One region of the Mycobacteroides salmoniphilum genome, then DNA from elsewhere that is predicted to be linked to it. Evidence: riboswitches for the same ligand, from Rfam matches in the RefSeq annotation. Region 1 holds a riboswitch; the other holds the start of a gene.
What was found. A riboswitch is a leader RNA that binds a small molecule or an ion and turns the genes downstream of it on or off. The one in region 1 is predicted to bind S-adenosylmethionine.
Positions count from the first base shown of each region.

Region 2: another riboswitch for S-adenosylmethionine. It lies ahead of DSM43276_RS17435 (bifunctional o-acetylhomoserine/o-acetylserine sulfhydrylase); the one in region 1 lies ahead of DSM43276_RS02085 (aminotransferase class V-fold PLP-dependent enzyme).

Region 1 is NZ_CP024633.1:401,515-416,233, reverse strand. It holds gene DSM43276_RS02090 (flavin-containing monooxygenase) at 1-504, opposite strand, end outside; gene DSM43276_RS02085 (aminotransferase class V-fold PLP-dependent enzyme) at 587-1,882, opposite strand; SAM riboswitch class IV at 1,915-2,059, opposite strand; gene DSM43276_RS02080 (TerC family protein) at 2,317-3,288, shown strand; gene DSM43276_RS02075 (Pls/PosA family non-ribosomal peptide synthetase) at 3,468-7,457, shown strand; gene DSM43276_RS02070 (M1 family metallopeptidase) at 7,454-8,806, shown strand; gene DSM43276_RS02065 (polysaccharide biosynthesis protein) at 8,803-10,095, shown strand; gene DSM43276_RS02060 (WS/DGAT/MGAT family O-acyltransferase) at 10,115-11,500, opposite strand; gene DSM43276_RS02055 (glycosyltransferase family 2 protein) at 11,611-12,309, shown strand; gene DSM43276_RS02050 (DUF2304 domain-containing protein) at 12,306-12,674, shown strand; gene DSM43276_RS02045 (NAD-dependent epimerase/dehydratase family protein) at 12,618-13,562, opposite strand; gene DSM43276_RS02040 (hypothetical protein) at 13,668-14,719, shown strand, end outside.
Region 2 is NZ_CP024633.1:3,506,883-3,521,601, reverse strand. It holds gene DSM43276_RS17475 (ATP-binding cassette domain-containing protein) at 1-1,613, opposite strand, end outside; gene DSM43276_RS17470 (NADH:flavin oxidoreductase) at 1,774-2,952, opposite strand; gene DSM43276_RS17465 (nitroreductase family protein) at 3,042-3,692, shown strand; gene DSM43276_RS17460 (bifunctional methylenetetrahydrofolate dehydrogenase/methenyltetrahydrofolate cyclohydrolase) at 3,712-4,557, shown strand; gene DSM43276_RS17455 (DUF3017 domain-containing protein) at 4,554-4,883, shown strand; gene DSM43276_RS17450 (hypothetical protein) at 4,888-5,565, opposite strand; gene DSM43276_RS17445 (class I SAM-dependent methyltransferase) at 5,634-6,368, opposite strand; gene metX (homoserine O-acetyltransferase MetX) at 6,389-7,576, opposite strand; gene DSM43276_RS17435 (bifunctional o-acetylhomoserine/o-acetylserine sulfhydrylase) at 7,573-8,901, opposite strand; SAM riboswitch class IV at 9,044-9,180, opposite strand; gene DSM43276_RS17430 (NADP-dependent isocitrate dehydrogenase) at 9,384-11,621, shown strand; gene DSM43276_RS17425 (alpha/beta fold hydrolase) at 11,697-12,575, opposite strand; gene DSM43276_RS17420 (exodeoxyribonuclease III) at 12,721-13,530, shown strand; gene trpS (tryptophan--tRNA ligase) at 13,594-14,628, shown strand; gene yhjD (inner membrane protein YhjD) at 14,648-14,719, shown strand, end outside.

The DNA of each region.
Region 1 (14,719 bases):
ATAGGAGTCGATACCTTCTATCTCGGGCAGCTTGGGTTGCTCGAGGCCACCTGTCGCGGCGATCACGTGCCGGGCAGTGATCGCACTGTCGTCGTCCAGAGTAAGAGTCCACATGTTGTGCGCCTCATCAAATTCCTGACGCACCACGCGTGTGTTGAATCGGATCTTGCGGCGCAGTTCATGCTTGTCCACGAGTTCGTTGGCGTACCCCTCAAGCTCGTCACCGGGCGTGAAGAACTTGGACCAGGTGGTCTTCTGGTCGTAAGAGAAGCTGTAGATAAAGGTGGGGATGTCCACGGCCACACCTGGGTACTTGTTGGCATGCCAGGTGCCTCCGGCGGCACCCCACTTCTCCAGGATGACGAAGTCGTGGACACCCCTTTTGGTCAGCTCGACACCCGCGCCGATGCCGCCGAAGCCCGCTCCGATGATCACGACCTCATGGTCGGGAACAGCCCGTTCCCCACCGTTGACTTCACTACCCCGCACACGTGTACTAGTCATTCGACGTCCTTGTCAGTCCGACCCTGTGATGTGTCGAACTGAAAGTATCACGTATTACGAGTTACGAATACTGTGTCGGTGTCTACGCCACCAGGAAATCCGGGAGCGGTCTCTTGTCGTCAACCGGCCCGACTTGCCCGTCGCGCTCGGTATAGGTCAGCGCCGGTCCGTGGCGGACGAGCTCACCGATCGCATCGACGAGGCGCGTGATGTCACTCGCGGTGGTTCCCAGCCCGATACTCGCGCGCAGCGCACCCCCTGGGGTGCCCAGCCTGGCCAGCAGCGGGTGCGCGCAGAATCTGCCGTCGCGCAGCCCGATTCCGTGTTCGGCCGACAGATAGGCCGCAGCGACCGACGGTGTGTATCCGGTGACAGTGAAGGACACAATGCCCAGCACGTCACGGCCACTGTTCCAAATGCTCAGGGTGTCAACACCTTCAATCGCGGCGAGCCCTTCCCGAAGTTGAGCGGTGAGCACATCCTCGACGTGGCCTATGTCCCCCAGCGCGGCCAATGCCTCGCACGCAGCCGCCACGGCGGCAACGCCGACCACATTGGGCGTGCCCGCCTCATGCCGCTGGGGTCCCGCGAGCCACTCGGCCCCGTCGATACCAACATTGCGAACCGCCCCACCACCCGCAAGATAGGGCCTCGCGGCGTCGAGCCAGTCACTTTGCCCCACAAGAACTCCGGTACCGAACGGTGCATACAGCTTGTGCCCGGAGAACGCGAGATAGTCGATTCCGGTTGCCGCCAAGTCGATTCGGCGGTGCGGAACCAACTGTGCCCCGTCGACGGCGATTCTCGCTCCGTACCGGTGCGCGACGGCCGCGAGTTCGGCCAACGGCAGCACCTCGCCGGTGACATTCGAAGCGCCGGTGACGGCCAGCAGTGCGGCAGGCCGCCGGGCGAGCTCGTCGGCCAGCGCGGTGACGGTGTCCGCGACGGTGGCTCGATGCTCGACCACTCGGGCCTCATATCGCTGCCAGGTCAACAGGTTTGCGTGGTGCTCGATGTCGAGAACCACCACCTCACCCGGCACCGCCGAGGCGAGCAGATTCAGCGAGTCGGTGGTGTTGCGGGTGAAGATCACATGGTGGTCGGCGGCGGCACCGACGAAGCGTCCCACCTTCTCACGGGCACCCTCGTAGAGGGTCGTGCACACGCGTGAGGCGTATCCGGCGCCACGATGCACACTGGCGTAGTACGGCAGCAGCTCGGTGACGCGATCCGCGACATCGCAGAGTGCGGGTGCACTGGCAGCGTAGTCAAAATTGGCGTATCTGATCCAGCCACCTTGAGCCAGAGGAACTTTGGTATCGGCTCCGACAACACGTGCAGCCGGTTGCTCGGACCCAGACTGTGTGAACACTGACATGTGACATCCCATCTCACCGGACCCGCCCGGCGAGTCCACGCTTGCCACGCCCGGTTGAGCGCGGCCAGGTCGTCACCTGGAGCACCCCGCCGTGGATGAGCCGCTTGCGCGAAGACAAACAGCATGGAGGAGGGTTGCCGACCAGCTAGCCAGGGCTTATCGCTGGTACTCATGACCTGTGCGTAGCCTGCTCGCCAGCCGCAGCCGCCGTCAAGCGCATTACGCAGGGTGATTTCAAATCCGCGGTGTCAGCTCGTGCGTCCGGCCCCGACTTTCCGATCCCCGCGCCATAGGGCAGACTGGCTAGTGGAGGGGAGTATTCCTTCGCTGCGGTGTCGTCATCACATCGGCCATTGTCGGACCGGTCGGTGCCGCAGGCCGGTCACCTGCCGGCGGAAGAGACCTCCGGCGTTTTGGCGACCGGAGGTTACTTCATGCAGATATCGCAGCTCGAATGGATCATCACCCTGGCCGTCACGGTCGCGATCTTGCTCGTCGACGTCGTGGTGATCGGCAGGCGGCCCCATGAACCCTCCGTCCGCGAGACCGCCACCGCCCTCAGCATCTACATCGGGCTTGCGGTGGCATTCGGTCTGTGGGTGTGGTTCTTCCACGGCAGCCAGTTCGGGCTGGAGTTCTTCGCGGGCTGGCTCACCGAGTACAGCCTCTCGGTGGACAACCTGTTCATCTTTTTGATCATCATGGCCAGCTTCAAGGTGCCCCGGATCTATCAGCAAGAGGCGCTGTTGATCGGCATCATCCTGGCGCTGATCTTCCGCGGCATCTTCATCGCCCTCGGCGCGGTGGCCATCAACCAGTTCTCCTGGATCTTCTACCTGTTCGGTGCGTTCCTGGTGTACACCGCCGTCAACTTGGCACGCGACACCGAGCATGACGACGACGCCGACAACGCCGTGGTGCAGTTCGCCCGCAAGCACCTGCGGACCACCGACACGTGGGACGGCCTGCGCCTGTGGGTCCGGGAAAACGGCACTCGACTGATGACGCCGATGTTCCTGGTGATCGTCGCGCTGGGCACCACCGACCTTCTCTTCGCACTCGACTCAATCCCCGCGATCTACGGGCTCACCAAAGAGCCCTACCTGGTGTTCACCGCCAACGTGTTCGCCCTCATGGGTCTGCGCCAGCTGTATTTCCTGCTCGGCGACATGCTCAAGCGTCTGGTGTACCTGTCGCAGGGGCTGGCCTTCATTCTGTTCTTCATCGGCGTCAAGCTGATCCTGCATGCGCTGCACGAGAACGAACTGCCCTTCCTCAACGGCGGCGAACCGGTGCATGTGCCCGAGATCCCCACGTTGGCAAGCCTTGCGGTGATCATCGTGACACTGCTCATCACCACCGTCGCCAGCCTGTACAAGACCAGGCGCACCGCCAAAGAGGCCTAGGGCTCCACGCCGAAGGGATCGTCCGTGGCCCGTCGTGGCAAACTTGGCGGACATGGGGTCAGCGTGCCCGGCGGACCACTTCCGCGCGGCGGCGAGCCCAGCCGCAGCCGGACCGATAGGCTCGCTGCGGTACCCCTCCAGGCCCACAGAAACCGACGCGGAAACTAACGAGGAGCAGCGTGACCGGCCCCGACGAGTCACCCACCAACCGCGCGCACGAAGAGGCCTCCGAGCCCGTCGCCCATGACACCCCGGCCCACCCGGTGCCTCCGCAGTACCTGCTCGGCAGGTCAGCCCCTCCGGCCCGGACGCTGATCGACATCCTCTACTCGACCGCGGCGGAGCACCCCGACGCGCCCGCCATCGATGACGGCACCATCCAGCTCACGTACTCCGAGCTCCTCGTCGACGTCGAGGCAAGTGTCGAATGGCTCGGCACTCGGGGAATCGGGCGCGGTGATCGCGTCGGCATCCGGATGCCCTCGGGCAGTTACTCGCTCTATGTGGCGATCCTGGCGACCCTGGCCGCGGGAGCCGCGTACGTTCCCGTCGACGCCGACGATCCCGAGGAACGCGCGGCGCTGGTGTTCGGTGAGGCGCAGGTGGCCGCCGTGATCACCCCCGACGGCCTCGTTCGTGGACCCGGTTCGTCGCGAGGCTGGCGCGCCACCAAACCGACACCGCGCGATGACGCGTGGATCATTTTCACCTCGGGTTCCACCGGCACCCCCAAAGGCGTCGCGGTGACACATCGCAACGCAGCCGCCTTTGTCGACGCCGAAGCACAGATGTTCCTACAGGACAACCCGATTGGCCCCGACGACCGAGTGCTCGCCGGACTCTCCGTGGCCTTCGACGCCTCCTGCGAGGAGATGTGGCTCGCGTGGCGCTACGGCGCCTGCCTGGTGCCCGCGCCGCGATCCCTGGTGCGCAGCGGCATGGATTTGGGTCCGTGGCTGGTGTCCCGAGATGTCACCGTGGTGTCGACGGTGCCCACCCTTGCCGCACTGTGGCCGGCAGAAGCGCTGGAGGCGGTGCGGCTGCTGATTTTCGGCGGTGAGGCCTGCCCTCCGGATCTGGCTGAACGGTTGGCCACCGGTGAAGACGGTGCCGCCCGCGAGGTGTGGAACACCTACGGCCCCACCGAGGCGACCGTGGTCGCGTGCGCCGCGCAGCTCGACGGGGTCAGCCCCGTCAGTATCGGGTTACCGCTTCCGGGCTGGGATCTGGCAGTGGTGGATGCGCAGGGCAACCAGGTCGGCTACGGCGAGGTCGGCGAGCTGGTCATCGGCGGGATCGGCCTGGCCAAGTACCTCGATCCCGAAAAGGACGCCGAAAAGTACGCTGCGTTACACACTTTGGGATGGTCCCGGGCCTACCGCAGTGGTGACCTGGTACGCCTGGAAGCCGACGGGTTGTACTTCCAGGGTCGCGCCGATGACCAGGTGAAGGTCGGTGGCCGCCGTATCGAGCTCGGCGAGGTGGATGCGGCGCTGGTCAACCTGCCCGGCGTGAGTGGCGGCGCGGCCGCGGTGCGCAAGACCGCAAGCGGCACCCCGCTGCTGGTCGGCTACATCGCCAGCGCCGACCCCAACTTCGACATCGCGGCAGCACGTGCGAGCCTGGCCGAGTCGCTTCCCGCCGCACTGGTACCGCGGCTCGTGAAGCTTGACGAACTGCCCACCCGCACATCGGGAAAGGTCGATCGCAACGCGCTGCCGTGGCCGCCGCCGGGAGCCGATACCGATGACGCCGCCGCCGAACTGGGCGGCACCATGGGCTGGCTCGCCGGATTGTGGCGCGACATCCTGGCGGCCACGATCGACGGGCCCGAGGCCGACTTCTTCGCTCTCGGTGGCGGATCGCTCTCCGCGGCGCAGCTGGTCGCGGCGTTGCGGCAGCGCTACCCGCAGGTGACCGTCGCGAACCTGTACGACCAGCCGCGGCTCGGATCGCTGGCCACCTATCTGGATGAGCTGGCACCTTCCGTCGAGGTCGAACCCCGCATCGTGAAGCCGGTACCGCGGCTGACCGAGCTGGCGCAGGTGGTAGCAACGCTTCCGCTGACCACCCTCACGGGTCTGCAATGGGCGACCTGGCTCGCTTTGGCCAACAACGTATTCGCAATGTTCAGCGATGTGCCATGGCTGGTAACGGTCAACTGGTGGGTGCTGCTGGCGGCCTTCGTCCTCTTCATCACCCCCCTGGGCCGCATGAGTATCACCGTGGTCGGGGCGCGACTGCTGCTGTCAGGGGTCAAGCCCGGGATATACGAGCGCGGCGGAAGTGTGCATCTGCGGGTGTGGATCGCCGACCGGCTGGCCACCGCCAGCGGCGCCGAGAACCTTTCCGGCGCACCGTGGATGGTGTATTACGCCAGGGCGTTGGGTGCACGTGTGGGTAATGGTGTCGACCTGCATTCATCTCCGCCCGTGACGGGTTGGCTCGAGCTTGGCAACCGCAGTTCCATCGAACCTGAAGTTGACTTGTCCGGGCATTGGGTTGACGGGGACAAGTTTCATGTCGGCCCCATCGTCATCGGCGAGGATGCCACCGTCGGAGCCCGCACCACCTTGCTACCGGGAGCGGTCATCGGCAAGAACGCCGATGTCGCACCGGGTTCCGGTGTCGTCGGCAGAGTCAAGAACGGCCAGTACTGGAAGGGCTCACCGGCCGTGAAGTCGGGCAAGGCCCGCCATCCATGGCCGGATTATCGTCCGCCCCGAGCCGGGCAATGGGTACCGATCTACGGGGTGACATCGATCCTGCTGGGCGGACTGCCCTTGCTCGCGCTGGCCGCCGGGCTGGGCGTGGTGGCCTTTGGCATCCGAAACACTGCGACGATTTGTGAAGCCGTGGTGCCCGCGCTCATCTGGACGCCCGGCGCGGCGCTGGTCAGCGTGATCGTGTACGCCGCCATCACCGTTGCACTGGTGCGACTGATGTCGATCGGCGTGCACGAGGGCTATCACCCCGTCCGCAGTCGGCAGGGATGGCAACTGTGGGCCACCGAACGCCTGATGGACGCAGCCCGTAACTACTTGTTCCCCATCTACGCCAGCCAACTGACCCCATGGTGGCTGCGCATCCTGGGCGCGAAAATCGGCAAGGACACCGAGATTTCGACAGCCCTGCTGATACCGAAGTTCACCGAGGTCGACGACGGCGCGTTCCTTGCCGACGACACCATGGTCGCGTCCTATGAGTTGGGCGGCGGTTGGATCCACATCGCCAAGGCCCGAATCGGCAAGCGCGCATTTCTGGGGAACTCGGGGATTACCCAGCCGGGCCGCAAGGTACCCAACGACGCGCTGGTCGCCGTCCTCTCTGCGACTCCCCACAAGGCCAAGTCGGGTTCTTCGTGGATCGGTAGCCCACCAAAGCGACTACGCCGCAAGGCTGACGGCGCAGATTCCGCGCTGACATTCGAGCCGCCGTTCCGGCTCAAGGTCATGCGGGGGATCGTGGAGACGTGCCGCATCATCCCGATCATCGTGACGTTCGGGATCGGAGTCGGGGTACTTCTGGCCTTGCAGACCATCGCCATCCGGTTCAATTTCTGGGCCGCAGGCGCACTCAGTGGCGTGGTGCTGCTGATCGCCGGCGCCGTGGCTGGCGTGGTGAGCGTAGTCGCCAAGTGGGTGGTGGTCGGGCGCACCAAAGCTGTGGAGAAACCCCTCTGGTCCTCGTTCGTCTGGCGTAACGAGGTTGCCGACACCTTCGTGGAAACCGTTGCTGCCGTGTGGTTTGCGCGTGCAGCGTCGGGAACGGTGATGCAGAACTGGTGGCTGCGTGGCCTGGGCGCAAAGATCGGCCGCGGAGTGTGGTGCGAAACGTACTGGCTCCCCGAGGCCGATCTGGTGACCCTGGGCAGGGGCGCAACCGTGAACCGTGGCTGCGTGGTGCAGACACATCTGTTCCACGACCGGATCATGCGGATGGACACCGTGGTCCTGGGCGAGGGTGCCACCCTCGGACCGCATTGCGTCGCGCTGCCCGCCGCCGAACTGGGGGCCGGCGCCACCGTCGGTCCCGCCTCGCTCGTGGTCCGCGGTGACGTTGTACCGCCGTCCACCCGGTGGCAGGGCAACCCCATTTCTCCATGGGGCAAGCTGGATCCCATGGCACCGAAGAAGCCCAAGGGCGGCAAGGGGCCTAAGGCCGCATGACCAAACCAGGCAAAAAGGCGGCCAAAAGGCTCCCCCCACGGCCTCCGATCATCGATCCCTATCTGCCACAAAACGGCAATTACGGGTATCGGGTGTCACGCTACGAGCTGGACCTGGAATACAAGGTGGCCATCAACCGGCTGACCGGTACCGCAACGATCACCGCCGTCACCCTCGCCACCCTCAAGGAGTTCACCCTCGACCTCGCCGACGCTCTCGGCGTCTCGAAGGTGACCGTGAATGGCAGGCGTCCAACACATTTCGGGCATCGTGGCGGAAAGATCACCATCAAGCTGGCCACCGGCATCCCCGCCGGAGCCGCCATGACCATCGTCATCCGATACGGCGGATCACCCCGCCCCATCAACAGCATGTGGGGAGACGTCGGGTTCGAGGAGCTATCCAACGGCGTGCTGGTGGCCGGGCAGCCGAACGGCGCGGCGTCCTGGTTCCCGTGCGACGATCACCCCAGTTCCAAGGCAAGCTATCGGTTTGTCATCAGCAGCGACAGCCCGTACTGCGTTGTCTCCAACGGGGAGTTGGTATCACGGCGGGTCCGGGCCGCGCACACGACCTGGACGTATGAGCAGCCCGAGCCGATGGCGCCCTATCTGGCGACGCTGCAGATCGGGGACTACCAGACCGTCAAGCTCGCCAAGAACCCGATCTCGATGAACGCCGCGCTCCCGTCGCGGCTGTATGAGCGGTTCACCCACGACTTCGGCAGGCAGCCGCAGATGATGAAGCTGTTCATCAAACAGTTCGGCCCGTACCCATTCGCCGCCGGGTACACCGTGGTGGTCACCGATGACGAACTCGATATTCCCCTGGAGGCACAGGGCATTTCGGTGTTCGGTGCGAACCATTGCGACGGGGAACGGCATTCCGAGCGACTGGTGGCGCATGAGCTGGCGCACCAGTGGTTCGGTAACAGCGTCACCGCGCGCCGCTGGCGCGACATCTGGCTCCACGAAGGGTTTGCCTGTTACGCCGAATGGCTGTGGTCCGAGGAGTCCGGTGGACCATCGGCAGATGCCCGCTCCCGCCACTATCATCAAAAACTCAAAGACCTCCCCCAAGATCTGATCCTGGCCGACCCTGGCCCACAACTGATGTTCGACGATCGCGTGTACAAGCGCGGAGCATTGACATTGCACGCCTTGCGATTACGGCTCGGCGACACGAAATTCTTCGCGCTGCTGCAGGATTGGACCACGCGGTACCGACACAGCACCGTCATCACCGACGACTTCACGGGCCTGGCGGCCGGCTACTCCGACGAATCGCTGCGGCCGCTGTGGACCGCGTGGCTATACGAGAAACAGCTCCCGCCCCTGGACCGGAAGTGACCGACGCCGGCCCCACCGAGTTTGAGCCTCTCCATCCGAGCGGCTCATCGGCCCGCTCCAGCTTCGCACGAATCGGTGTTGCCACCGCCATCAGCGCGATCTGTGGTTACACCGTGCTGTACTTGGCGGCCCGCGAACTGGGTCCTGCTTTGTTCTCGGTGTTCGGAGTCTTCTGGGGCGCATTCGGTTTGGTGACCGGCGCGGCCAATGGGCTACTACAAGAGACCACTCGCGAAGTGCGGCTCTCGCTGGCGCAGCGTGAGCGGTCTCCGCTGTCCACCACTCTGCCGATCAGGATCGCCGTCGCCTTCGCCATCGCCTCTGCCGTCGGGATCGTCGGTACCGCACCGCTGTGGGCATCGCATGTGTTCACCGAGTTTCGTTGGCTCAGCGTGGCATTGCTGGCCGGCGGGCTCGCCGGGTTCTGTATGCACGCGACCACCCTGGGCGCCCTGGCCGGGTCGAGCCGATGGACTCAGTACGGCGTTCTCATGGTGACCGATGCGGGAATCCGTTTGGTGGTGGCGGTTGTCACCTTCGTGGCCACCATCGGGCTCGTCGGGTATCTGTGGGCAACAGTGGCCGGATCGATGTCCTGGTTACTACTCACCGTGGTCTCCAAACCTACCCGCGAGGCGCTCACGGTACCCGCACTCGTTGACACCATGGAATTCCTGCGCGGCGCCCGGCATTCGATCGCCGCGGCCGCGGCCAGCGCGGTACTGGTGATGGGGTTCCCGGTGCTGTTGCAGTCAACGACGGGCGATCTGGGCACCACCGGCGGCGTGGTGATCCTGGCCGTCACATTAACCCGTGCGCCGCTCCTGGTGCCGCTGACAGCGCTGCAGGGCAACCTGATAGCCCATTTCGTCGATGAGCGGGATCGGCGCCTCAGTGCGCTCATCACCCCGGCCGCCATCATCACCGGCGTCGGAGCGGTAGGCATCGCGCTCGCCACGACCGTTGGCCCCTGGTTGCTGCGGACGGTGTTCGATCCGGCATACCAGGCGGGCGGCCCACTGCTGGGCTGGTTGACCGCCGGTGCGGTGATGATCGCCTTGTTGACGCTCACCGGGGCGGCCACCGTGGCCCATGCCCGGCACCTCGCCTACTCGGCGGGATGGGTTGGGGCTACCGTGGTCTCGGCGCTGCTGCTGCTCTTGCCTCTCGGACTGGAGGAGCGGACGGTAATCGCGTTGATAGGCGGGCCCGTCGTCGGAATCGTCGTGCATGTGGCCGCACTCGCCTTCTGGCGCGACCCGGAGACCACCGAAGGCATCATCGACTGAGGCGGGCAGCCCAATACGGTCAGATCCCCGCCGCGTGCTCCAGCTCCCCCAGCGCTGCCTCGAGACCATCGGCCATCTCATCGATATCCGCGGCGACCTCGGGGGTCGTCACGAAACCGAAGTCCATGTGCTCCATATAGGAAAAGCACGTGATGTTCAGTGCCACGTCCAAGACGGGCGGCCCCAGCGGAATCATCGATTCCAGCTGGGCACCGGCCATGTACAGCGGGAAGGACGGACCCGGGACATTGGACAACACCAGGTTGATCGGCGCCAGATTCCGGGACAACCCGCTGGCGGTGTAGGCGCGCGCCGCCAACTGCAGCAGCCCCGGCGGCGTCGTATCCGTCAACCCCATGATCTGATGCGCCGACATCGCGCGTGCCATTTCCTTGGCACCCTGCGTTCCCGCATAGATCGCCCTGATCCGCTCGGCCGGGTCCTCGATATCCGTCGCCAGCGAGACTGTCATCGAGCTGATCTGATTGCCCACCTCACCATCGGTGTCCTCGGTGCGCACCGAGACCGGAATCTGCACGATCAGCGGTTTCTCCGGCAGCTCATCGCGCTTGGCCAGATAGTCCCGGACAGCCCCGGACACTATGGCCAGCACCACGTCGTTGACCTTGACGCCAAACGCGTCCTTGAGCGCCTTGACCCGCGCCAGTTCAAGACGCGCGCCGGATATCCGACGGTGCGGTGACACCGGCGCGTTGAATCGGGTGTGCGGGGCCTCGAAGTATCCGGGTGATTTCCGTTCCATGCCGAATACCGCCAGCTGCTGGCGAACCGTCTGCTGCACCAACCGAACGACCCGATAGGGCGTTTTGACGCCCAGGTTGACCAACGCGCTCAACAAGATGCGCTCGCGGCTGGGTAACCCGAGGCCCACCAGCGACCCGACGGTGTCGTCCGGCGCCGGCCGCGGCTCGGGTGCGATATCGAACAGAATCTCGCCCAGGCCCGCGCCCGAAACCCCGTCGACGATGGCGTGATGCATCTTGGTCAGCGTGGCGACACGTCCGCCCTCGACACCCTCGATGACCCACAGCTCCCATAACGGGCGCGATCGGTCGAGCTTGTAGGACATCAGCCGGCCCGCCAGCTCCTCCAGCTCCTTGCGGCCGCCGGGCGCGGGCACGCCGATGCGGCGAATATGAAAGTCGGGATCCAGTTCCTCGTCTTCGACGAACCAGGGCCGGTCCAATCCCAGTGGGACGTCGGTGACTCGCCAGCGCAGCTGCGGCATCGACGGAAGCCTCTCCACGATGAGGCTGCGAACCCGCTCAAAGCTGTAGTCCGGTGCATCGGTGGGGTCATAGATCGACAGTCCCCCGATGTGCATATGCCAACCCGCCGTTTCGGCGTGCCAGAACGCCGCATCTACCCCAGACAGCCGCTGCATGGCCGAAACATTAGTGCCGCCAACGTTCCCTTCTGCCGGAATCGCAGGACTTGTCGTGGCCGGGCAGAGCCGACGTCCGCTCGCGGGTAGCCGGTGCTACCTTGATCCCAGTGAGCAACACCGGTAATGGCGACGTCTGGCTGGTCATCCCCGCCTATAACGAGGGGCCAGTCATCGCCGACGTCATCGCCGCGGCGCTCGGTACGTTCCCCAACATCGTCTGCGTGGACGATGGCAGCAGGGACCGCACCGCCGCGCTGGCGCACGGCGCCGGGGCGCATCTAGTCCGGCATCCCGTCAATCTGGGGCAAGGCGCAGCGATACAAACCGGTGTCGAGTACGCCCGCGCGCAGCCCGGTGCTCAGATCTTCGTCACCTTCGACGCCGACGGCCAGCATCAGGTGAAGGATGTGGTGGCCATGGTGGACAGGCTGCGACTCGAGCCGCTCGACATCATCGTCGGCACCCGTTTCGGTGCGGGGTCCGCGCCGAGCCATGTTCCCCTGATCAAGCGTTTCGTCCTGAAAACCGTTGTGCTGCTGAGCCCCCGCACCCGCCGCCTCAACCTGACCGACGCCCACAACGGGCTGCGCGTGTTCAATCGCACTGTCGCCACCGGTCTCACCATCACGATGAACGGCATGGGCCACGCCAGCGAGTTCATCGCGATGATCGCCGAAAACCATTGGCGGGTAGCAGAGCAACCCGTCGACATCCTGTACACCGAGTACTCGATGGCCAAGGGCCAGTCACTGATCAACGGAGTCAACATCATGTTCGACACCGCGTTCCGCCGGAGGTTGCCGTGATCACCTGGATACAGCCGCTGCTGATCGTCGCGGTCCTGCTGTTGCTGGTGTATCTGCTGCGTTCGCGCAGCACCGCGCAGGCCAAGGCATGGGTGAAACTCGGGTTCGTCGTCTTCGTGGTCGCGGGTATCTACGCCATCCTGCGGCCCAATGACACCACCACGCTGGCGCATTGGCTCGGCCTGGGCCGAGGCACCGACCTCATGCTCTACGCGCTGATCATCGCGTTCGCGTTCACGACGCTCAGTACCTACCTGCGTTTCAAGGATCTGGAACTGCGCTACTCGCGGCTCGCGCGGGCCGTCGCGCTACGCGGTGCCGAGCCGCCGGAAGAAATCGACAGTCCGGCAGATTCCGTCCGTTAGCGCCACCTGAGGCTCCCACCCCAGCACACTCTTGGCCAGGCCGACGTTCAGGCAGGACTGACGCAGGTCGCCCAGTCGCGGCGGGTGGAACTCCGGATCATCCGACGCTCCGGCTGCCGCAGCCACCAGCGAATGCAGCTGCCGGTCACTGGTTTCCACACCGGTGCCGACATTGAAACGCTGTCCGCCGCCGGCGGGACCGGAGGCGCGCACGAAGGCCTCCACCACATCGTCGACGAATACGTAGTCCCGGGTGTTGCCGCCGTCACCGAACACCTTGGTGGAACGGCCGGATAGCAGTGCCTGGGCGAAAATGGCGACGACGCCCGCCTCGCCGTGCGGATCCTGGCGTGGCCCATAGACATTGGCCGGTGCGATATGCGAGCACTCCAGTCCGTACAGATGCCGGAAGGTGTTGAGGTAGATCTCTCCGGCCACCTTGCCCGCCGCATACGGCGAATGCGGATCGGTGGGGACGGACTCGCTGGTGGGTATCTGCTCCGGGGTGCCGTAGATCGATCCGCCCGACGAGGTGTGCACGATCTTGCGCACGCCCGCCTTGCGCGCGGCCTCGGCCAGCCGGACGGTGCCGACGACGTTGACCGACGAATCAAACTGCGGGTCGGCCACCGAGTGGCGCACATCGATCTGCGCGGCCAGATGGAAGATCACCTCGGGCGAGAACTCGGCCACGACGGCGTTCAGATCCGCCTCGACGATGTCGTCCTTGACGAAGGTGAAGGCGGGCTGCGTCTCGGCAGCCTCCAGATTCGTCACCTTGCCGGTAGCCAGATTATCCAGACCCGTTACCTCGTGCCCGTCCGCCAACAGGCGATCGACCAGAGTCGATCCGATAAATCCTGCGGCTCCGGTAACCATTGCCCGCACGTGGGGACTCCCTCTTTGTTCGCATAGCTCACGGCATTCGGCCCCACCCTACCGACCGTGCCTGATGTTCTTCACGCAAGCGTTCATCGCTACTCTCGGGCCCTGATGCCTTTCGCCAGAACCAACCGCGTTGCCGTGGCCGCAGCGGCTCTCCTCGTGGTGCACCTCGTGGTTCGCGGCGTGCTGGCGTTCGGGGGCGACTTCTATTGGGATGACCTGATCCTGGTCGGTCGCGCGGGCACACAGGGCTTGTTCTCCCCGTCGTATCTATTCGACGACCACGACGGGCACCTCATGCCCGCGGCCTTCTTACTGGCGGGCATCCTCACCAAGCTCGCACCGTTGAGCTGGTTCTGGCCCGCGCTGAGCCTGGTGATTCTGCAGGCATTGGCGTCCCTGGCACTGTTGCGGGCGCTGTGGGTGATTCTGGGTTGGCGGCCGGTGCTGCTTGTTCCGCTCACGTTCGCGCTGTTCACGCCGCTGGCGATACCCGGCTTCACCTGGTGGGCCGCCGCGCTGAATTCTCTGCCGATGCTGACCGCAATGTGTTGGTTCGTGGCCGATGCGGTGCTGCTGGATCGCACCGGAAACCGCAGGTACGTAGCGACGGCGATGGGCGCCTTCCTCGGCGGGCTGCTGTTCTTCGAGAAGTCGGTGGTCATTCCGTTCGTGGCGTTCGCCGTGGTGGCACTGCTGGCCTCGCTACGCGGCGACGGGTGGTCGGCGCTGACACGGACATGGCGACGCGGCGCGATGCTCTGGATTCCGGCCGGGGCACTCACCGCGGCATGGATCGCCCTGTACCTGGTGGTGGTGGATCAAAAGCGGTGGAGCACGGACCTGTCGATGACGTGGTCGCTGCTCCAGCGCTCCTTCACACACGGGGTGCTCCCCGGGTTGGTGGGCGGGCCATGGCGCTGGGATCGCTGGGTACCCAGCTCACCGTGGGCCGAGCCGTCGTCGTTGGTGATCTGGTTGGGAGCGCTCGCGCTGGGCGCGACGGTCGTGCTGACGTGTTTTCGTAAGCGGCGACTCGCACCCGTCTGGCTGACCCTGCTGGCGTACCTGGCCGCCAGTGAGGTACCGATCTATCTCATGCGCTCATCGGCGTTCACGGCGCTGCTGCTCGCGCAGACCTTGCGATATCTGCCGGATTT
Region 2 (14,719 bases), 3.1 Mb from region 1:
GTGCCCATCTCCTGGTTGATGGTGCGCGGAGGTCCGCAGTAGGCGGTCTTGCCGCCGGGTGCCAGCAGCAGCACCTGGTCGCAGTAGCTCAGATAGGTCAGCGAGTGCGTGACCACCACGACCACGCGGCCGGCATCGGCGAGCTGGCGCATCAGGCTCATCACCTGACGGTCCAGCGCCGGATCCAGACCGGAGGTGGGCTCGTCCAGGATCAGCAGCGACGGACCGGTCAGCAGCTCCATGGCCACCGAAGCGCGCTTGCGCTGCCCACCCGAGAGCTTGTCGACGCGGGTCTCGGCGTGCTTGGTCATCTCGAGTTCCTCGAGAACCCGCGACACCACCTGTTCGCGGTCTTCCTTGCTGGTGTCCGGCGGTAGCCGCAGCTCGGCGGCGTAATGCAGTGCCTGGCTGACGGTCAGCTGCGGATGCACCACGTCGTCCTGCGGCACCATGCCGATGCGGTTGCGCATCACGGCGTATTCGGCGTGCACCCCGTGGCCCTCGAAGGACACCTTGCCCGCCGACGGTTGGGTGTTGCCGACGATCAGCCGGGCCAGGGTGGACTTGCCGGCACCCGAAGGGCCGATGACCGCGGTGAGCGAGCCGGGCCCGGCCGAGAAGCTGATGTTGTCGAGCAGCTTCTTGCCGCCCTCGACGGTGAAGTCGATGCCCTGAACCTCAAGACCGCCGACGCGGGTGGCCATCGTCGGTTTGACGAGGGTGCCGTTTTGGACGACGAGGTCGACGTTACCGATGGTGACGGTGTCACCCTCGCGCACCGTTGCCTGCTCGACCTGGACACCGTTGACGAAGGTGCCATTGATGGTGTGCAGGTCCTGGATTTCCAGTCCGCCGGCGGTCGGAAGCAACAGGGCGTGGTGCCGTGAGGCCAGCACGTCGTTGACGACGATGGTGTTGTCGGGGGCACGGCCGACGGTGACGGCGCCGGGTGATGGTTTCGGCGCACCGCCGCCGATGCCCAGCGCCCGCATCGCCCGGGTGCCGAACGGCTCTACCGGCTCACCGGAGTGCTCGGCGGGTATCGGCGTGGGGGCCGACGGGTATTGCTGGCGCGGGCGAGTGGGCCCCGAGGTTCCGTAGGTCTGCGGCGCCGACGGCGGTGCACCGTAGGGGTGCTGCTGGCCATAGGTTTGCGGACCTGGCTGCCCGTAGGTCTGCGGACCGGACGGGTATCCGCCGGTGGGGTGGTGCTGCTGCTGGGTGCCGGTATGGGAGGCCGGCTGCAGACCCGACGCAGGACCGCGCATGGTGGGGGGAGCGATCCCCAGCTGCGTCTCGCTGCCGAGACCGCCGAGGGCGAACGTCATCCGCGGTCCACCCGGGTCGCCGAGGTTGATCACGGTGTCATCGCGCACTTCGACCCAACCGACCTGACGACCGTTGACGAAGATGCCGTTGAGGCTGCGTTGGTCCTCGGCGATCCATTTGCCGTCGACAAACCTGATTATCAGGTGAATACGCGACACCAACGGGTGCGTGATGCGTACATCGGCGTGGATATCGCGGCCGATATGAATGTCGTGCCCGGGTGCGAACTTTCGTTCGTCACCATCGAATACCACGGTGAGAGTGGGTGCTTCCCGACCAGTCATCGCCACCGACTGTATCGGGTCGCGGCGTGGGACCGTCCTTCCCGCGCCGGGTGGTTCACAGGCTCTGCCCAGGAAACGGCGTCCGGACAAATGTCTCTAGCAACGTGCAACCGGCGCATCTGCGGCGCTGGATCTACGGACGTGAGTGCAGCGGCAAACGTCAGGTGAGGACGCAGTGGGTTCGGCTGAAAATCGTGGCCATGCACTGATTGCAGTGTGTGCACCGCGAATGAGTGGCCCGGTCGGCCGCCACCCGATTCACCAGATCCGGATCGGCCAGCAGCGCCCGGCCCATGGCCACGAACTCAAAGCCTTCCGCCATCGCCAGGTCCATGGTGTCGCCGCCGGCGATACCGCCCAACAGAATCAGTGGCATGTCCAGTTCGGCACGGAACTGGCGGGCGTCATCGAGCAGGAACGCGTCGCGGTAGGGGTAGGACCGGAAGAACTTCTTTCCCGTGACGCGCACGCCCCACCCGAGGGGTTTAGGGAAGCCCTTGGCGAGCTCGCGAATCGGCACCTCGCCGCGGAACAGGTACATGGGGTTGACCAGGGAGCTGCCCGCGGTGAGTTCGAGGGCATCGAGCCCGCCGTCTTCCTGCAGCCATCGTGCGGTCTGTAGTGATTCCTCAAGGGGGATGCCCCCGCGGATGCCGTCGGTCATCGTGAGTTTCGCGGTCACGGCCAGCTGGTTGCCGACCGCCTTGCGCACCGCGTGCACCACCGCGCGCGCCACCTTGGCGCGGTTTGCCAGCGATCCGCCGTACTCGTCCCCCCGCCGATTGAACAGCGGGCTCAGGAAGGAGCTCACGAAATATCCGTGGCCCAAATGGATTTCGACGGCATCGAAACCGGCCTCGATGGCCAGGCGGGCCGCGTTCGCATGCGCGGCAACCACACCCTCGATATCGGAGGCGCTGGCCCGCCGGGCGAACTTCATGCCCAATGGGTTGAAGAACCGGATCGGGGAGAGGGCGCGCGACCCATTCGATCGTGCGTTGGCCACCGGGCCGGCATGGCCGATCTGCGCCGAGACGGCGGCGCCGGTGTCGTGGATGGCGTCGGTGAGGCGCCGCAGCCCGGGCAGCGCGTCCTCGCGCATCCAGACTTGGCCGTATTCGGTGCGGCCTTCGGGGGCGACGGCGCAGTAGGCGACTGTGGTCATGCCGACACCGCCCAGTGCGGGCCTGCGGTGATATTCGATGAGATCGTCGGTGACCAGTGCGTCCGGGGAAGCGGCCTCGAATGTGGCGGCCTTGATCGTCCGATTGCGCAGCGTGATGGGGCCAAGCCGCGCGGGTGCCAGCACGTCGGGGATATTGCGAACGTCGGTGGCCACGTTCCGGAGATTACGCCGCGGAAGGGGCTGGCGAATTCTGGAGGCGCACTCCTACTTTTCGGTTCGGCCACGCGTTGTACGTTCGTGTGATGACCTCCCTGAATCTGTCCGCCGATGAAGTTCTGACCACCACCCGTTCGGTGCGCAAGCGCCTCGATTTCGACAGGCCCGTCGAACGTTCGGTCATCGAGGAATGTCTGAACATCGCGATGCAGGCGCCGACCGGCTCCAACCATCAGGGCTGGCACTTTGTCATCGTCGAGGACGCCGACAAGAAGAAGGCCATCGCCGACATCTACCGCGAGGGCTGGAACAAGTACGCCACCGGTCAGGGCCCCGAGTATGCCGAGGGCGACACCCGGGGTGAGCGACGCGACAAGGTGGTGGACTCGGCCGGCTACCTCGCCGAGAACTTCGAGCGGTCACCGCTGTTCCTGATTCCCTGCATCTCGGGGCGCCTCGACAACCTGCCCGTGGTCGGGGCGGCGTCCACCTGGGGATCGCTGCTGCCCGCGGTGTGGAGCTTCATGCTCGCCGCGCGTAACCGCGGTGTGGGATCGGCCTGGACGACGTTGCACCTGATGGATGATGGTGAGAAGCGCACTGCCGACATCCTGGGCATCCCGTTCGACAAGGTCACCCAGGGCGGCCTGTTCCCGATCGCCTACACCGTCGGTACCGACTTCCGGCTGGCCAAGCGTCAGCCGCTCTCGGACGTCCTGCACTGGGACAGCTGGTGACGGCTGGAATACTGGGCGTGTGACGGCGACTCGACTTGATGGCAAGGCCACCCGCGACGAAATCTTTGTAGAGCTGGCCACCCGCGCCGCGGCGCTGACGGCGGCAGGCAAGAAACCGGGCTTGGGCACCATCCTCGTCGGGGATGACCCGGGCTCGCAGGCCTATGTCCGCGGCAAGCACAACGACTGCGCCAAGGTGGGCATCAACTCGATCCGCCGGGACCTGCCGGCCGATATCGATCAGGCCACGCTGTGCGCGACCATCGACGAGCTGAACGCCAACCCGGACTGCACCGGATACATCGTGCAGTTGCCGCTGCCCAAGCACCTCGACGAGAACGAGGCGCTGGAGCGCATCGATCCCGACAAGGACGCCGATGGCCTGCATCCGACGAACCTGGGCCGGCTGGTGCTGGGCAAGGAAGCACCGCTGCCCTGCACGCCGCGCGGAATCGTGTACCTGCTGCGCCGCTACGACGTCACGCTCGACGGTGCGCATGTTGTGGTGATCGGCCGTGGCGTCACGGTGGGCCGTCCGCTCGGGCTGCTGCTCACCCGGCGTTCGGAAAATGCGACGGTCACGCTATGCCACACCGGGACTCGCGATCTGGCCGCGTTGACCCGGCAGGCCGACATCGTCATCGCCGCCGCGGGGGTGCCGCATATGGTGACCGCCGACATGATCAAGCCGGGCGCTGCGGTGATGGACGTGGGCGTGAGTCGCGTCGACGACAAGCTGACCGGTGACGTGGCGCCGGACGTCTGGAACGTCGCCGGATACGTTTCGCCCAATCCCGGTGGAGTCGGGCCGTTGACCCGAGCCTTCTTGCTCACCAACGTGATCGAGCGGGCGGAACGTTCGTGACAGCCCTGCAACCCGAGTCGCGTGGTCTTCTCGCGACGGCACTGGAGGCCATCCGCCGCTTCGCCCGTGAGCAGTGGCCGATCCTGGTGGTGTCTGCGGTGTTCCTGGTGGCGCTGGGATTGGTGGTCGCCGACCGTTGGCGGCGCGGCGCGCTGGTGGTGGGAATCGCCGTGAGTGTGGCCGCAGCGCTGCGGCTGGTGCTTACCGACGAGACCGCGGGGCTCTTGGCGGTGCGCGGCAAGACCTTTGACGTCGGTGCCCTCGGCGCCGTGGCGGCGGTGATGGTCTATCTGGCGCTGACGATCGACCCGCTGGGCACCGGATAGGCGCCTACTTGAGCAGCTGTACCGAGCGCGCGATGGAGTCGGCCTGCTCGCCGAAGAACTGTTCGGACGGCTCTCCGCTGGGGCTGCCGGTATTGCTCGTGGCGATCTGCCAACGCTGATCGCCCTGTCCGACAAACGCCACGTAGATCTTCGGCGTAGTGGCGACCGGCGGCTTGCCCTCGGCGGCAGGGGGCTTCTCCAGTTCCAGGCTGGCCGAGGCTCCGGGCAGGCTGGGGCCGTCCCATGAATCTCGTTTATCCGCAGTGACTTTTGACTTGCGGGTCTTGACGAAGGCGCTCACCGCGTCGGCGTTCGACGATGCCAGCCAGTCCTTCACTTCGGGGGCAGCTGTGTTCTCGTCGGAAGCCACCAACTTACGGATGCGCACGTACTGCGCGAACTCCGACGACTCCCACTTGGGCCGCACCTGGTAGGTCACCAGTCCCTTGTTGTCGTGCACCCCGTCGGAGAAGGCCACCCAATCGTTCGGGACGGTGACGTAGATACCCAGCTCGGGGATGAACTGGCGGGTGTGCCGTTCGGTGGGGGTGCTACTGGTGGTGGATGCGGACTCATCCTTGGCATCAGAAGACGACCCGTTGGAGCCACACCCGGCAAGTGCCGGGATCAGCAGTGTGGTGGTGACAAAGAGGGCTGCCAGCAGGCGGCGATCCGTACGCACGGGTACACCGTAGCGGCACCGAGCGGGTTCGTCTCTGTGAACTGGGGCACCCGATCCGGGGTAGCTTCCTATTGGTTCAGGTTCGCGCGGATGCTCACGGTGACATAGGGCAGTGCCAGGCCCGTCGACTGTGCCAGCGCAGGGTGGGTGGCCAGTAGCTCCCGGACCTGTTGCAGTGTCTTCTTCCGGGCGGCCTCGGGGGCGGTGATGCAGTAGCTGCGCGAGGCCACCATGTCCAGAAGTGCTTGTGGGGTAAGGTAACTCGTCCACTCAACCTGGTGCCGCTCTTGCCCGGTGAACGGTGCGGGCAGGCTGACGGCGTGGTTGAACGGATCGTCCTCGCTGCCGATGATTTTGCCAAGATCGGCGACCCAGCCCAGCCGTTCATCGCGGGTGTTCCACACCAGCCCCAGCCGGCCGCCGGGGCGCAGCACGCGAGCGACCTCGGGAATGGCGCGTTCGGGATCCACCCAGTGCCAGGCCTGCGCCACCAGTACCGCATCCACGCTGTTGTCCGGCAGCGGAATCTCCTCGGCGGAACCCAGTAGCGCTGGGGTATCGGGGAGCGAGTTACTCAGCACCTCAAGCATTTCGGCGAGCGGATCCACCGCGACCACGTTGAGTCCGCGCTCCACCAGGCGGGTGGTCAGCTTCCCGGTGCCAGCACCCAGATCCAGGACGTCGTGTGCTCCGGCCGGCAGTAGCCAGTCGATGGCCTCGGGCGGGTAGGAGGGGCGCCCCCGCTCGTAGGCCGCGGCCTGGGAACCGAACGAAAGCGACGGCTCTGCTTGTGCGTCCGGCATTCGCGCTCCTCGGGTTCTGTTTACGAAGCCTGTGTTGACTTGGCCAGGGCGAGTGTTTCCCGCACCAGCTCGCTCACCGCGTCGAACTCGATGAGGAACGCATCGTGGCCGTGCACCGATTCGACCACCCGCAAGCCGGTACAACCGGGCAGCAGGTCCGCTAATTCCTCCTGCAGCCGTAGCGGGTATAGCCGGTCGGACGTGATGCCGCCGACGACGACGGGGACAGGGCAGCCGCGTAGCGCCTTCTCCACACCGCCACGGCTCCGGCCGACGTCGTGCCGGTTGAGTGCCTCGGTCAGGATGGCGTAGCTGCCGGCATCGAAGCGCCGAACGAACTTATTGCCCTGATGCTCGAGGTAGCTCTGCACCGCGTATCGGCCACCGGCCCACGGATCTTCGGGCCCGTCCGGGCCGACCTGGGGATCGTTGCCGAATCGGGTGTCCAGCTCGACCTCGCCGCGGTAGGTCAGATGTGCGATGCGACGGGCGAGGTTCAGCCCCTTTTCGGGGCCGCGTCCGCTGCCGTAGTAGTCGCCGCCCTGCCAGTCCGGGTCCGCCCGGATGGCGGCGATCTGCGTGTTCTGGGTGCCGATCTGATCGCCGGTGGCGCGTGCACCGACCGCCAGCACCAGCGCCGCGCGCACCGAATCCGGTCGCATGACAGCCCATTCCAATGCGCGCGCACCGCCCATCGAACCGCCGACGACGGCGGCGACCTCGGTGATGCCGAATTGTGCGAGTGCGGCGATGTCGGCATTCACCTGATCGCGCACCGACACCTCGGGGAACCGTGAGCCCCAGGGCTTTCCCTCTGCGTCAAGGGAAGTCGGGCCGGTTGTGCCTCGGCAGCCGCCCAGTACGTTGGTGGCGACCGCACACCATTGGTCGGTGTCGATCGCTGCACCCGGCCCGATGATTCCTTCCCACCAGCCGCCGGTGATGTGGTCGGGACCGGCGGCCCCGACCACGTGTGAGTCGGCGGTGAGCGCGTGGCAGACGAAGACGACGTTATCGCGGCGCGGTGAGAGCTTTCCCCAGCTCTGTACCGCGACGGTCACGTCGTCGATCACAGCGCCGCTCTCCAGTGTGATCGAACCTATTGGTGCATAGGCGATCTCATCACCCTGGGGGAGGGTGATGCGGGGCGAGGGAGGTCGCTGGTCGGCGGAGGAGCCGCTGGCGCGAAGATCGTCGGTTAAGGTCACGATGATGCCACCGCCGCGGGCTGTTTGAGTCGCCGCACCGCGGCGAATCCGGTGTCCAAATCGGCCAGGATGTCGTCGATGCCCTCGATGCCGACCGACAAACGGACCAGTCCCGGCGTCACGCCGGAGGCCACCTGTTCGGCGGACGAGAGTTGTGCGTGCGTCGTCGTCGCGGGGTGGATCACGAGAGATCGCACGTCACCGATGTTGGCGACCTGGCTGTGTAAGGTCAGCGCATCGATGAAGGTCGTCGCCGCCTCGGCTCCGCCGTCCAGCTCGAAGGCGAGCACGGCACCGGCACCCTTGGGGGCCAGCGCTTTTGCGCGTTCGTGCCAAGGTGAGGTAGGCAGCCCGGCGTAGTTGACGTGGGTGACCCCCGGCTGGGAGATGAGGTGATGAGCGACGCGTTCCGCATTTTCTACATGGCGTTGCACGCGCAGGCTCAACGTCTCCAGTCCCTGAGCGATGAGGAACGCGTTGAACGGCGAGATGGCGGGGCCCAGATCGCGCAGCAGCTGCACGCGCGCCTTGAGTGCGTAAGCGGGTGCACCCAGGTCGGCGAACACCACGCCGTGGTAGCTGGGGTCGGGCGTGGTGAATCCGGGGTGGCGTCCCTGCGTCCAATCGAAGGTGCCACCGTCGATGATCACGCCGCCGATCGCATTGCCATGGCCACCAAGGTATTTGGTAGCCGAGTGCACCACGATGTCGGCGCCGTGCGCCAGCGGCTGAATCAAATACGGAGTGGCGACGGTGTTGTCGACGATGAGGGGGATGCCTGCCGCGTGTGCGATCTCCGAAATGCCGGGAATATCGAGAATGTCGTTCTGCGGGTTGGAGATCGACTCGGCGAAGAGCGCCTTGGTCTGCGGGGTGATGGCGCGGCGCCAGGACTCGAGATCGTCGGGATCGTCGACGAAGGTGGTCGATACGCCCAGGCGCGGCAACGTGTAGTGCAGCAGGTTGTAGGTGCCGCCGTACAGGCGCGGGCTGGACACGATGTTGTCGCCGGCTTGCGCGATGTTCAGGATGGCCAACGTCGCGGCCGCCTGCCCGGAAGCCAGCAGTAGCGCCGCCACTCCGCCTTCGAGGGTGGCGATGCGCTGCTCCACGACATCCTGGGTCGGGTTGCCGATGCGCGTGTAGATGTTGCCCTCTTCGGACAGACCGAACAGCGCCGCCGCGTGTGCGGTGTCGTTGAAGACGTAGGACGTGGTCTGGTAGATCGGCAGAGCGCGGGCGTTGGTTGCCGCATCGGGGGACTGGCCCGCGTGGATCTGCTTGGTCTCAAATGCCCACTGGGCGGTGGGATCGATATCGGTCATGGAGAACCTCCTGGGTGGTCGGTGCGGGGCTGGCGGTTTAGGGCATGCGACAGCGACAACAGCGACAACAGGAATGCAGGGATTCACCCCCGGGTGACGAATAATTCATCGGGCCAACCTGTCTTCTCGGGGCCCGCCATCGGACCCGCGCTTGCCGTGTGGCCGACTGTCCTTTCATAACCCAGTCGGCTACTCAACCTGGTCATCACCCGGGGCACCCCACCGCGGTTGGAGGGTTGCCGACCAGCGAGCCGGGGCTTGACGCTGGTGCTCATGACCACTGAGAAGCCTATCTCAATGCACCGAATGGTTGCCACCAGGTATGCAGGGCGCCGCGCGAAGGTGTCTGGGTGTCGCGATGGGAGCGTGATCACATGCCGTCCGCCCGCCTAGGCTCGGAGGCGACGTGATACTGAATAGGGCATCCGCGCGACCCGCGGACTACCTCAGATTCTGACCGACCAACGACGCCGGGAGCGACCATGAGTGCGCAGCAGCCGACCATCATCTACACGCTGACAGACGAGGCGCCGCTGCTCGCGACGTACTCCTTCTTGCCGATCATCCGGGCCTTCGCCGGACCCGCCGGTATCGACGTCCAAACCAGCGATATCTCCGTTGCCTCGCGCATCCTCTCCGAGTTCGCCGACTACCTTCCCGAAGACCAGCGGGTTCCGGACAATCTGGCCGAGCTGGGCCGTCTGACGCAGTTGCCGGAGACGAACATCATCAAGCTGCCGAACATCAGCGCGTCGGTGCCTCAGCTTTTGGCCGCCATCAAGGAACTGCAGGGCAAGGGCTACAAGCTGCCCGACTACCCCGGGGACGCGAAGAGCGACGAAGAGAAGGACATCGTGGCGCGGTACACCAAGTGTCTCGGCAGCGCGGTGAACCCGGTTCTGCGCGAAGGCAACTCGGACCGTCGGGCGCCGCGTGCGGTGAAGGAGTACGCGCGCAAGCACCCGCACAGCATGGGTCAGTGGTCGCAGGCTTCGCGCACCCACGTGGCGACCATGAAGGAAGGGGACTTCTACCACGGTGAGAAGTCGCTGACCCTGGATCGTGCTCGCAAGGTGAAGATGGTGCTCACGACCGCCACGGGCGAGGCCACAGTGCTCAAGGCCGAGGTGAAGCTGGGTGAGGGCGACATCATCGACAGCATGTTCATGAGCAAGAAGGCGCTGTGCGACTTCTACGAGGAGCAGATCGAGGATGCATACAAGACCGGCGTGATGCTCTCTCTGCACGTCAAGGCCACCATGATGCGGGTCAGCCACCCCATCGTCTTCGGACACGCGGTGAAGATCTTCTACAAGGAGGCCTTCGCCAAGCACCAGGAGCTGTTCGACGAGCTGGGCGTGAACGTCAACAACGGCATGTCCGACCTCTACAGCAAGATCGAGGCGCTGCCGGCTTCACAGCATGAGGAGATCATCCGCGACCTGCATGCCTGCCACGAGCACCGCCCCGAGCTGGCCATGGTGGATTCGGCCAAGGGAATCTCGAACTTCCACTCGCCCAGCGACGTGATCGTGGACGCGTCGATGCCCGCCATGATCCGGGCCGGCGGGAAGATGTACGGCGCAGACGGCAAGCTCAAGGACACCAAGGCCGTCAACCCCGAGTCGACCTTCTCCCGGATCTACCAGGAGATGATCAACTTCTGCAAGACCCACGGTCAGTTCGACCCGACCACCATGGGCACCGTGCCCAACGTCGGTCTCATGGCGCAGAAGGCCGAGGAGTACGGCAGTCACGACAAGACGTTCGAGATCACGGAGGCCGGTGTCGCCGACATCGTCGACATCGACACCGGCGAGGTGTTGCTGAGCCAGAACGTGGAGGCCGGAGACATCTGGCGCATGCCGGTCGTCACCGATGCCGCGATCCAGGACTGGGTGAAGCTGGCCGTCACTCGCGCGCGGGAATCCGGTATGACCGTGGTGTTCTGGCTGGACACCGAGCGTCCGCACGAGAACGAGCTGCGCAAGAAGGTCAAGACCTACCTCAAGGATCACGACACCGAGGGCCTCGAGATCCAGATCATGCCGCAGGTATGGGCCATTCGGTACACCATGGAGCGGGTGATCCGTGGGCTGGACACCGTCTCGGCAACCGGCAACATCTTGCGCGACTACCTCACCGACCTGTTCCCGATTCTGGAGCTGGGCACCAGCGCCAAGATGCTCTCCATCGTGCCGCTGATGGCCGGTGGCGGGTTGTACGAGACCGGTGCTGGTGGTTCGGCGCCCAAGCACGTCAGCCAGCTGGTCGAGGAGAACCACCTGCGGTGGGATTCGCTCGGCGAGTTCCTCGCGCTGGCCGTGAGCCTGGAGGACCTGGGTATCAAGACCGGGAACCCGCGGGCCAAGATCCTGGCCACCACGCTGGATGCCGCGACCGGGAAGCTGCTGGAGAACGACAAGGGCCCGTCGCGTAAGGCCGGCGAGCTCGATAACCGCGGCAGCCAGTTTTACCTGGCCCTGTACTGGGCGTCTGAGCTCGCCGCGCAGACCGAGGATGCGGAGCTGGCCGAGCTGTTCGCGCCGCTGGCCAAGCGGCTGGTCGAGAATGAGGACGCGATCGTGGCCGAACTTGCCTCGGTGCAGGGCAGCCCTGCCGATATCGGTGGTTACTACCAGCTGGATTCCGAGAAGACCAACGCGGTGATGCGGCCGAGCCAGACCTTCAACGCCGCTCTGGCATCCGTCGAGGTGTAGCTCTAGGCGTCGAGTGTGAAACCTGGGCGGTGAATGATCCGAAACTCCGCCACAGGTTCACACTCGGCGGCACGCCTAGCCGACGTCGGAGGCCGCGCTGCGCTTGGCGGCAACCAGCGGGTCGATCAGGTCGGTGATGACCTCGGTGATCTGACCGGGCGCCTCGAACATGGGCACGTGGCCCATGCCGGCCAGCGTGATCCGTCGTGCATCGGCGGGCAGGCCCTGGGAGATGAGCTTCCCGAAACGACCCGGGGGCACGATTTCGTCCTTCTCGCACAGCACCAGCTGGGCCGGTACCGAGATGGTGTTGAGGTTCTGCAGACCCGGCGCCGGCAGAATCGACGTCAGCGACGCGAAGTAGGCCGGGCAGTGCGTGATGTCCTCGAAGATGCTGTGGAAGTCCGGAAGGCTCAGCGCCTCGGTCTCTCCGCACAGGGTGCGAGCGGTGGCGAATTTGACGAACGGCAGGCCTGCCGCGCGGCGGCCCAACAGCCGGGAGAACGCCAGCCAGGGGAGCATGGCCGCGAACTTCACCACGATCTCCGCCTTCAGCGGCGAGTACTTGGTCCAGCCGCCCGCGGGGGCGATCGCCGTCACGCTGCGGGCCCGGCCACGCAGTGCCAGACCCAGGGCGATCCAGCCACCCAACGAGTTACCTACCAGATGCGCTGTCTCCCAGCCCTTCTCGTCCATGATCGCTTCTACCTGGTCCAGGTAGACGTCGACCGAGCGCTGCGACAACGGAGGCAGCGGGGGCATCGGTCCACCGCCGTTGTGTCCGGGATAGGTGGGTGCGAACACCTCATACCCGGCATCGGCGAGTTGCTCGGCCACGGTCTCCCACACGGACTGCGACAGCATGAACGGATGCAGCAGGAGGACCGGCTCGCCCTCGCCCATCTCGATGGGTGCCCGCCTGTTCGACGACTTCGACAAAATGGCTTCCAGCATGGGGTCCTCCTAGTGTGCCAACGTCTGCGTTGACATTACTGTCTGTTGCGTCAACTTACCGTGCCCCGTGGCGCCGATCACTGTTGGCTGTTCTTCGCCCCGGCGGCTCATCACTGTCACACCACTCGACTATCGTCGGCGACCGATGATCACCGTCACCACCATCAACGTCAATGGCATTCGTGCCGCAGTCAAGGAGCGATCCGCGGAGAACCGGGGGCTGCTGCCCTGGCTGGAGCAGACGACCGCCGACATCGTGTGTCTGCAGGAGGTGCGTGCGGAGGACGAGCAGCTCCACGAGGCGCTTGCCCCGGCGCTTGCCGCGGGCTGGCACGTGGTGAACGCCTCGTCGAGCGTGAAGGGACGCAACGGCGTGGGCATCCTCAGCCGGGTCCCGGCCGTCTCCACCAAGGCGACGCTGGACGCCGACGGCGGCGAGTTCGACGAGTCCGGCCGGTACCTGGAGGCCCAGATCGGCGATCTCACGGTGGCAAGCATCTACCTGCCCACCGGAGAAGCCGGTACCACGCGCCAGGAGGAGAAAGAGCGCTTCATGGCGGCGGTGGGTACCAGGATGGCGACGCTGGCGGGCAGCGGGCGCGACGTGGTGATCTGCGGCGATTGGAACATCGGGCACACCGAGCGAGACATCAAGGCGTGGAAGGCAAACCAGAAGAAGGCGGGCTTCCTGCCGCAGGAGCGGGCCTGGGTTGCCGCGCTGTTGGAGGCTGGATGGGTCGACAGTTTCCGGCTGCTGCATCCCGATGTCGACGGACCGTACAGCTGGTGGTCGTGGCGGGGTAAGGCCTTCGACAATGACGCCGGCTGGCGCATCGACTATCACCTCGCCACTGCCGATCTTGGCCGGCGAGCGCACTCGGCACGGGTCGAGCGCGCGGATGCCTACGCACTGCGCTGGTCCGATCACGCGCCGGTGACGGTCGAGTACCGCTGAGCACTTCGCGCGGAGAGCGGCTGCCACAATCGCGTTGACCGGTCATGCCAGGATGGATGCACTATGACTGCCGACAGGACTGCTGATGCCGCCTTCCGGGGACGCCTGTTCTCCGGAATCCAACCCACCGCCGATTCTCTGCACCTCGGAAATGTGTTGGGCGCGGTGCAGCAGTGGGTGCGGTTGCAGCATGAGTACGAAGCGCTTTTCTGCGTCGTGGACCTGCACGCCATCACGGTGGCGCAGGATCCCGAAGAACTGCGACGGCGTACCCGCGGGGTGGTGGCCCAGTACGTAGCGCTTGGTGTCGACCCCGCGGAGAGTGCCATCTTCGTGCAAAGCCATGTCCCGGCGCACACCGAATTGGCTTGGGTGCTGGGATGTTTGACCGGCTACGGCGAGGCGTCGCGAATGACGCAGTTCAAGGACAAGTCCGCCAAGCAGGGCAATGACGCCACCACCGTCGGCCTGTTCACCTATCCGGTGTTGATGGCCGCCGACATCCTGCTGTACCAAACGAATGTGGTTCCGGTGGGCGATGATCAGCGTCAGCACCTCGAACTGACGCGTGACGTAGCGCAGCGGTTCAACGGCCGCTACGGCGAGACGTTCGTGCTGCCGGAGACATTCGTGCCAAAGAACGCGGCGCGGATCTACGATCTGCAAGACCCGACGGTGAAGATGAGCAAGTCGGCCTCGACGCCCGCCGGGTTGATCAACCTGCTGGACGATCCGGCGGTGTCGGCCAAGAAGATCAAGTCGGCACAGACCGACAGCGACCGGGAGATCCGTTTCGACAGGGAGGCCAAGCCAGGTGTCTCGAACCTGCTGAGCATCCAGTCCGCACTCACCGGCGCCGATATCGACACGCTCGTCGACGGGTACGCCGGGCGCGGTTACGGCGATCTGAAAAAAGACACGGCCGAGGCGCTCGTCGAGTTCGTCACGCCGGTGCGTGACCGGACGAATGAGCTGCTCACCGATACCGCGGCGCTTGACGACATCTTGGCGGCAGGCGCGGCGCGCGCCCGGGAGCTGGCGGAGAAGACGCTCACTGAGGTCTATGACCGGATAGGGTTTGTCCGGCCCGCGAGGTAGCGAACAGCAGAGGCGGTGAATGGTGGCCGAAGACGATAAGCCCGGGATTCTCGACCGCTATCGTGCACGGTTTCCCTGGTTTGACCACATC